Regions from separate parts of the Streptomyces sp. 142MFCol3.1 genome, predicted to be linked through region 1. Evidence: predicted binding sites of a transcription regulator. Region 1 holds the regulator's gene; the other holds the start of a gene.
What was found. The regulator HrcA, encoded in region 1, represses chaperone genes, less so after heat shock. The targets are predictions, from matches to a motif close to TTNGCACTCNGNNNNNCNGAGTGCNAA.
Positions count from the first base shown of each region.

Region 2: the regulator HrcA is predicted to act here: its motif matches at 1,975-2,001, upstream of groL (chaperonin GroEL).

Region 1 is NZ_AUKV01000032.1:91,609-96,026, reverse strand. It holds gene H305_RS0135460 (DUF3097 domain-containing protein) at 1-650, opposite strand, end outside; gene H305_RS0135455 (MBL fold metallo-hydrolase) at 696-1,430, opposite strand; gene hrcA (heat-inducible transcriptional repressor HrcA) at 1,601-2,620, shown strand; gene dnaJ (molecular chaperone DnaJ) at 2,621-3,757, shown strand; gene H305_RS47985 (nitronate monooxygenase) at 3,880-4,418, shown strand, end outside.
Region 2 is NZ_AUKV01000017.1:209,828-214,245, forward strand. It holds gene groL (chaperonin GroEL) at 224-1,846, opposite strand; gene H305_RS0125365 (cold-shock protein) at 2,181-2,387, opposite strand; gene H305_RS0125370 (MoaD/ThiS family protein) at 2,884-3,159, opposite strand; gene thrC (threonine synthase) at 3,156-4,418, opposite strand, start outside.

The sequences.
Region 1 (4,418 bases):
CAGTCCTGCCCGCGCGGGACCCGGGGCCAGCCCGCGATGCCCACGGCCGACGGCTTCACGGCCTCCCAGATGTCGATGTACGGGTGGCCGACCACCAGGGCGTGGTCGCTGGTGACCGCCTCGGCGATGCGGGACTCCTTCGTGCCGGGCACCAGGTGGTCGACCAGGACGCCCAGCCGGGCGTCGGGGCCGGGTCCGAAGTCCTCGACGATGGAGGGGAGGTCGTCGACACCCTCCAGGTACTCGACGACGACGCCCTCGATGCGCAGGTCGTCGCCCCACACCCGCTCGACGAGCTCGGCGTCGTGGCGACCCTCCACGTAGATGCGGCCCGCGCGGGCGACCCGGGCCCGCGCACCGGGCACGGCCACCGAACCGGACGCCGTGCGGGACGGGCGTGCCGGGGCCGACGACGGCCGTACGAGCGTGACCACCCGCCCCTCCAGCAGGAAGCCGCGCGGCTCCAGCGGGAACACCCGGTGCTTGCCGAAGCGGTCCTCCAGGGTGACCGTGCCCGCCTCGCAGCGGATCACGGCACCGCAGAAGCCGGTACCGGGCTCCTCGACCACCAGACCGGGGTCCGCCGCGACCTCCGGCACGGGCTTGGGCTTCTTCCACGGCGGAGTCAGGTCCGGAGAGTACTGGCGCATTCGGATGACGATAGGAGAAGCGGCGAGGCGGTGCGGGGGAGATCGCTACGACACGCCGAAACGCGCCGCCAGCGCGTCCCGCTGGGCGCGCACGAACGCCGCGTCCACCGTCGCTCCGTGACCGGGCACGTACACCGCGTCCTCGCCGCCCAGGTCGAGCAGCCGGTCCAGGGCGGCCGGCCAGTGTGAGGTGATCGCGTCGGGACCGGCCTGGGGTTCGCCCGACTCCTCCACCAGATCGCCGCAGAAGACGGTCTCCGGTCCGCCCGGTCCGCCGGGGACCAGGACCGCCAGATCGTGCGCGGTGTGTCCCGGGCCCACGTTCGCCAGCAGGACCTGGACGCCGCCGAGGTCGAGCGTCCACTCGCCGGACACCGCGTGCCGGGGGTGCACCAGGAGATCCGCCGCCTCGGCCGCCGCGCTCGGTCCCAGGCCGTTGCGCACCGCGTCCGCGCGCAGTTCCTCGCGCCCGTGTGCGAGGACGGTGTCCAGCCCGACCGCCCCGAAGACCTCCACCCCCGAGAACGCGGCCGCCCCGAAGACGTGGTCGAAGTGCGGGTGCGTGAGTGCGAGGTGCGTCACCCTGCGTCCGGGCCCGAGCAGCCGCAGGGCCTCGGCGCGCAGCCGTGCGCCCTCTCCGAGGCTCGACCCGGCGTCGATCACGAGCGCGGCGTCCTCGCCCACCACGAGCCCCACGGTGCAGTCCCAGACGGGAAGCCGCCGTCGTCCGACCCGGGGTGTCACCCTTTCCCACCCCGGCTCTTCCCAAGTCACGCTCATACGGAGACGCTAGCCGTGCGGACGTGGTGAGCACGACATCGCAGGCCGGCCCTTGCCCGGGCCGTACCTCACAGCCGTACACTTGGCCGGGGAACGCTGGCACTCACGTGCGCTGAGTGCCAGGCCAGGGGCCATGAAGACCACGGAGCCGACTTCTGGAGGTGTGCGCGATGCTCAGTGAACGCAGGCTCGAAGTGCTGCGCGCCATCGTCCAGGACTACGTGGGCACCGAGGAGCCGGTCGGCTCCAAGGCGCTCACCGAGCGGCACCGGCTCGGCGTCTCGCCCGCGACCGTGCGCAACGACATGGCGGCGCTGGAGGACGAGGGGTACATCGCCCAGCCGCACACCAGTGCCGGGCGCATCCCCACCGACAAGGGCTACCGGCTCTTCGTCGACAAGCTCGCCGGGGTCAAGCCGATGACGGCGCCCGAGCGGCGCGCCATCCAGAACTTCCTCGACGGCGCCGTCGACCTCGACGACGTCGTGGCCCGGACCGTGCGGCTGCTCGCGCAGCTCACCCGGCAGGTCGCCGTCGTGCAGTACCCGTCCCTGACCCGCTCCACCGTGCGGCACGTGGAGCTCCTGTCGCTCGCCCCGGCGCGCGTCATGCTCGTCCTGATCACGGACACCGGGCGGGTCGAACAGCGCATGATCGACTGCCCCGCGCCGTTCGGCGAGACGTCGCTCGCGGACCTGCGGGCGCGGCTCAACAGCCGGGTCGCGGGCCGCCGCTTCGCGGACGTCCCGCAGCTCGTGCAGGACCTTCCGGAGGCGTTCGAGGAGCCCGAGGACCGCGGTACGGTCGCCACGGTGCTCTCCACCCTCCTGGAGACACTCGTCGAGGAGACCGAGGAGCGGCTGATGATCGGCGGCACCGCCAATCTCACCCGCTTCGGACATGACTTCCCTCTCACCATCCGGCCGGTGCTCGAAGCGCTGGAGGAGCAGGTCGTGCTCCTCAAGTTGCTTGGTGAGGCGAAGGATTCGGGCATGACCGTGCGGATCGGTCACGAGAACGCCCATGAGGGACTCAACTCCACGTCCGTGGTCTCCGTCGGCTACGGTTCGGGCGGCGAGGCAGTAGCCAAACTCGGCGTGGTCGGCCCGACCCGCATGGATTATCCGGGAACGATGGGAGCGGTACGAGCGGTGGCACGGTACGTCGGACAGATCCTGGCGGAGTCGTAAGTGGCCACGGACTACTACGCCGTGCTCGGCGTGCGCCGCGACGCTTCCCAGGACGAGATCAAGAAGGCGTTCCGGAGGCTCGCGCGCGAGCTGCATCCGGACGTCAACCCCGATCCGAAGACGCAGGAGCGGTTCAAGGAGATCAACGCCGCCTACGAGGTGTTGTCGGACCCGCAGAAGAAGCAGGTCTACGACCTCGGCGGCGACCCGCTGTCCCAGGCGGGCGGCGGTGGCGCGGGTGGCTTCGGCGCCGGCGGCTTCGGGAACTTCTCGGACATCATGGACGCCTTCTTCGGCACGGCGTCGCAGCGCGGACCGCGCTCGCGTACCCGTCGGGGCCAGGACGCCATGATCCGTCTGGAGATCGAACTGGACGAGGCGGCCTTCGGCACCACGAAGGACATCCAGGTCGACACGGCCGTCGTCTGCGCCACCTGCAACGGCGAGGGCGCCGCTCCGGGCACCTCCGCGCAGACCTGCGACATGTGCCGCGGCCGTGGTGAGGTCTCCCAGGTCACCCGGTCCTTCCTGGGCCAGGTCATGACCTCGCGCCCGTGCCCGCAGTGCCAGGGCTTCGGCACCGTCGTCCCGACCCCGTGCCCCGAGTGCGCGGGCGACGGCCGGGTCCGCTCCCGGCGCACCCTCACGGTGAAGATCCCGGCCGGTGTCGACAACGGCACCCGGATCCAGCTCGCGGGCGAGGGCGAGGTCGGCCCCGGCGGCGGCCCCGCCGGCGACCTGTACGTGGAGATCCACGAACTGCCGCACAACGTCTTCCAGCGGCGCGGCGACGACCTGCACTGCACGGTCACCATCCCGATGACCGCGGCGTCCCTCGGCACGAAGGTGCCGCTGGAGACGCTCGACGGCCTGGAGGAGGTCGACATCCGTCCGGGCACGCAGTCCGGGCAGTCGATCCCGCTGCACGGGCGCGGCGTCACGCACCTGCGCGGCGGCGGCCGCGGCGACCTGATCGTCCACGTCGAGGTCACCACGCCGACCAAGCTCGACCCCGAGCAGGAACGGCTGCTGCGCGAACTGGCGAAGCTGCGCGGCGAGGAGCGGCCCACCGGGCAGTTCCAGCCCGGCCAGCAGGGTCTGTTCTCGCGTCTGAAGGACGCGTTCAACGGCCGCTGACGCGACCGTCGGGAGCCGGGACCGGAGCCGCGGAGGGCGCTGACCAGGTGCCCTTCCGGCCGGTTCCGGAGAGGCGGAAGGGTGGATTCGGACTTGTTCGGAGGACGTGACAACATGCGGTCATGTCCTCCGCGCTCACCGATCTCTTCCCGCTGCCGATCGTGCAGGCCCCCATGGCGGGCGGCGTCTCCGTGCCGCAGCTCGCGGCGGCGGTGTCCGAGGCCGGCGGACTCGGTTTCCTGGCCGCCGGGTACAAGACGGCCGACGGCATGTACCAGGAGATCAAGCAGCTGCGCGGCCTGACGGCCCAGCCCTTCGGCGTGAATCTCTTCATGCCGCAGCCCGAGTACGCGGACCGGTCGGCCGTCGAGGTGTACGCGAACCAGCTCGCCGGAGAGGCCGCCTGGTACGAGACCGAGCTCGGTGACCCGGACAGCGGCCGCGACGACGGCTACGACGCCAAGCTCGCCGTCCTCCTCGACAACCCGGTGCCGGTGGTCTCCTTCCACTTCGGCTGCCCCGCGCCCGAGGTGCTGGAGTCCCTCGCCCGCGTCGGCACCCTCACCCTGATCGCCGCGACCACGGCCGAGGAGGCCCTCGCGGTGCAGCGGGCGGGCGCCGACGCCGTCGTCGTACAGGGCGTCGAGGCGGGCGGCCATCA
Region 2 (4,418 bases), on a different contig from region 1:
GAGCGGGACATTCCGGGTGGTATGTGCACATGCATCAACCACCCTTCCGGGTCAACCCGCGAACCCCGGCCCCGCATTCCGCCGCACCCGCACGCGCCACCTGTGATCCCGACCACGCCCCACCGGGGACACAGCCGGACCGCGCCCCCCGAAAACGCCCGAGGGCGGCACCCTGGAAAGGGTGCCGCCCTCGGAACGAAGGACGGTGATCGACCGGGGTCGATCAGAAGTCCATGTCACCGCCCGGCATGCCGCCCGGAGCGGCCGCGGCGGCTTTCTCCGGCTTGTCGGCGATGACGGCCTCGGTGGTGAGGAACAGCGCGGCGATGGAGGCGGCGTTCTGCAGGGCAGAGCGGGTCACCTTCGCCGGGTCGATGATGCCCTCGGCGATCATGTCGACGTACTCGCCGGTCGCGGCGTTCAGACCGTGGCCGACGGCCAGGTTGCGCACCTTCTCGACCACGACGCCGCCCTCGAGGCCGCCGTTGACGGCGATCTGCTTGAGCGGGGCCTCCAGCGCGAGCTTCACGGCGTTGGCGCCGGTCGCCTCGTCACCGTCGAGCTCCAGCTTCTCGAACACCTGGGAGGCCTGGAGCAGGGCCACGCCACCACCGGCGACGATGCCCTCCTCGACGGCCGCCTTCGCGTTGCGAACGGCGTCCTCGATGCGGTGCTTGCGCTCCTTGAGCTCGACCTCGGTGGCGGCACCGGCCTTGATGACGGCCACGCCGCCGGCCAGCTTCGCCAGGCGCTCCTGGAGCTTCTCGCGGTCGTAGTCCGAGTCGGAGTTCTCGATCTCGGCACGGATCTGGTTGACCCGGCCGGCGACCTGGTCGGCAGAGCCGGCGCCGTCGACGATCGTGGTCTCGTCCTTGGTGATGACGACCTTGCGGGCGCGGCCCAGCAGGTCCAGACCCGCGTTCTCCAGCTTGAGGCCGACCTCCTCGGAGATGACCTCGCCGCCCGTGAGGATGGCGATGTCGCCGAGCATGGCCTTGCGGCGGTCACCGAAGCCCGGAGCCTTGACGGCGACGGACTTGAAGGTGCCACGGATCTTGTTGACGACCAGGGTCGACAGGGCCTCGCCCTCGACGTCCTCGGCGATGATCAGCAGCGGCTTGCCGCCCTGCATGACCTTCTCGAGGAGCGGCAGCAGGTCCTTGACGTTGCTGATCTTCGAGTTGGCGATCAGGATGTACGGGTCGTCGAGGACGGCCTCCATACGCTCCATGTCGGTGGCGAAGTACGCCGAGATGTAGCCCTTGTCGAAGCGCATACCCTCGGTGAGCTCCAGCTCCAGACCGAAGGTCTGGGACTCCTCGACGGTGATGACGCCTTCCTTGCCGACCTTGTCCATGGCCTCGGCGATGAGCTCGCCGATCTGGGTGTCGGCGGCGGAGATGGAGGCCGTGGAAGCGATCTGCTCCTTGGTCTCGACATCCTTCGCCTGCTCCAGCAGCGCGCCGGAGACGGCCTCGACGGCCTTCTCGATGCCGCGCTTGAGGGCCATCGGGTTGGCACCGGCGGCGACGTTGCGCAGGCCCTCGCGGACCAGGGCCTGGGCGAGGACGGTCGCGGTCGTCGTACCGTCACCGGCGACGTCGTCGGTCTTCTTCGCGACTTCCTTGACCAGCTCGGCGCCGATCTTCTCGTACGGGTCCTCCAGCTCGATCTCCTTGGCGATGGACACACCATCGTTGGTGATCGTGGGGGCGCCCCACTTCTTCTCAAGGACGACGTTGCGGCCCTTGGGGCCGAGGGTCACCTTGACGGCGTCGGCGAGCTGGTTCATACCGCGCTCAAGGCCGCGCCGTGCCTCCTCGTCGAACGCGATGATCTTGGCCATGTGAAGTGGTCCTCCCGGACTGGGGTGGAAAGCTCACAGGACCGCGCTGGCGCCCGCGACGGACGGCCTGCCTGCCTTGTGGTTCCTTGCCCCACCTGGCCTGCGGGCCTCGCCGACCCGGTCCTTCGTTGTCACTCTCACCTTCAGAGTGCTAACGCCAATGATTAGCACTCGCCCCTGTCGAGTGCAAGCGGCTCCAGCGGATCCCCAGGTGAACACGGGGGCGCACGGGAGCGGAGCACGGGACGGCCCCGGCCCGCGGACAGACCGAAGGGCCCGTACCCCATGGGGATACGGGCCCTTCGTCACGTCGAACAATCAGTCGGCGCGTGCTTCAGCCGGCAGCCAAACGGACCATGTCCGCCTGCGGCCCCTTCTGACCCTGCGAGATCTCGAACTCGACCCGCTGGCCCTCTTCAAGGGTGCGGTAGCCGTCCATCTGGATCGCGCTGTAGTGGACGAATACATCCGCACCACCGTCGACCGCGATGAAGCCGTACCCCTTCTCCGCGTTGAACCACTTGACGGTGCCCTGAGCCATGCCTAACTCCCCTATTACTGGCCCTTGCACAGATCCACACTTCGCGGATCCGGGTCAGACCTCACCCCCCAACGGTTGGGGGTGTGCGCCGGAACGCGTCGACCGCGGCTGAATGTATCTGCCCAACTGCCGTCTGCAACAGGTCAATCGGACGAGAATTCTGGGCACGGCCGATCGGGAATATGCGGAGAATGTGCGAAGATTCAGGGCAAGTCGGGCCCCGTAAATGCCATAAACGGCTCAAAAAGGCGGGGCACTTTGGCTGCTTCTTGTCGGGTGCCGCACAGGTACTCATATGCGTCCGGCATGAAATGCGGAGCGGGTTCCCCAACTGTACCGTGCTCAACCATGCAGAATTGCCCCCTCCGTTTCTCTCACGGAGGGGGCAATTCGATGAACTCTCGGTGATGGGCATTACCCTTGGTAATAATCTCACCCTCGGTGACGGCCGTCGGCAGACCTCGCGCCCGGCCGCCGGCATGTCGCCGCGCCGGCGTCAGCCTCCGGCGACGGCCGGGATGATCGAGACGCCCGCACCGTCCGGCGTCGCCGTCTCGAGACCCTGCTCGAACCGCACGTCGTCGTCGTTGACGTAGACGTTGACGAAGCGGCGCAGCTTGCCCTGGTCGTCCAGGACGCGCGCGGAGATACCCGTGTGGTTCTTCTCCAGGTCGGCGATGACCTCGGCGAGGGTCGCGCCCTCGGCGTTCACCTCGGCCCGGCCGCCGGTGTAGGTGCGCAGGATGGTGGGGATGCGGACGTTGACGCTCATGATGCGAGGCCAGCCTCTCGGAAGGAGTCCAGGTTCGGGCGGATGGTCGCGGTCAGGCCGGTGTCCGAGGCCACCGCGTCCAGGGTCTTGAGGCCGTCGCCGGTGTTCAGCACGACCGTGGTCAGGGCCGGGTCGAGCAGCCCGTTCTCGATCAGCTTGCGGGTGACGCCGACGGTCACACCACCGGCCGTCTCCGCGAAGATGCCCTCGGTGCGCGCCAGCAGCTTGATCGCGTCGACGATCTGCTCGTCGTTCACGTCCTCCACCGCACCTCCGGTGCGCCGCGCGATGTCGAGCACGTACGGGCCGTCGGCCGGATTGCCGATGGCCAGCGACTTGGCGATGGTGTCCGGCTTCTGCGGGCGGACGACGTCCTGCCCGGCCTTGTAGGCGACGGAGACCGGCGAGCAGCCCTCGGCCTGGGCGCCGAAGATCTTGTACGGCTTGTCCTCGACGAGGCCGAGCTTGATCAGCTCCTGGAGACCCTTGTCGATCTTCGTGAGCTGGGAACCGGAGGCGATCGGGACGACCAGCTGGTCCGGGAGCTTCCAGCCGAGCTGCTCGCAGATCTCGTACGCGAGGGTCTTGGAGCCCTCCGCGTAGTACGGGCGCAGGTTGACGTTGACGAAGCCCCAGCCCTCGCCCGCCGGGTCGCCGATCAGCTCGGAGCAGAAGCGGTTCACGTCGTCGTAGTTGCCCTGGATGCCGACGAGTTCGCCGCCGTAGACCGCGGCCATGACGACCTTGCCCTGCTCCAGGTCGTGCGGGATGAACACGCAGGAGCGGAAGCCGGCGCGGGCCGCGGCGGCGCCGACGGCGCCGGCGAGGTTGCCGGTGGAGGAGCAGGACAGGGTGGTGAAGCCGAAGGCGCGGGCGGCCTCCAGGGCCTGCGCGACGACGCGGTCCTTGAAGGAGTGCGTCGGGTTGCCGGAGTCGTCCTTCACGTAGAGGCCGCCGGTCACGCCCAGTTCGCGGGCGAGGTTGTCGGCCTTGACGAGCTTGGTCCAGCCGGGGTTGATGTTCGGCTTCTCGGCGACGTCCGCGGGGACGGGCAGCAGGGGGGCGTAGCGCCAGATGTTCGCGGGGCCCGCTTCGATGCGCTTGCGGAGTTCCTCGGTGTCGTAGGCCGAGTAGTCGTACGCGATCTCCAGCGGGCCGAAACACTCCTCGCAGGCGAAGACCGGGCCGAGGGGCACGCGGTGGCCGCACTCCCGGCACGAGAGGGCGACGGCGGGACCGAGGTCGACGGAGTTCGTGGT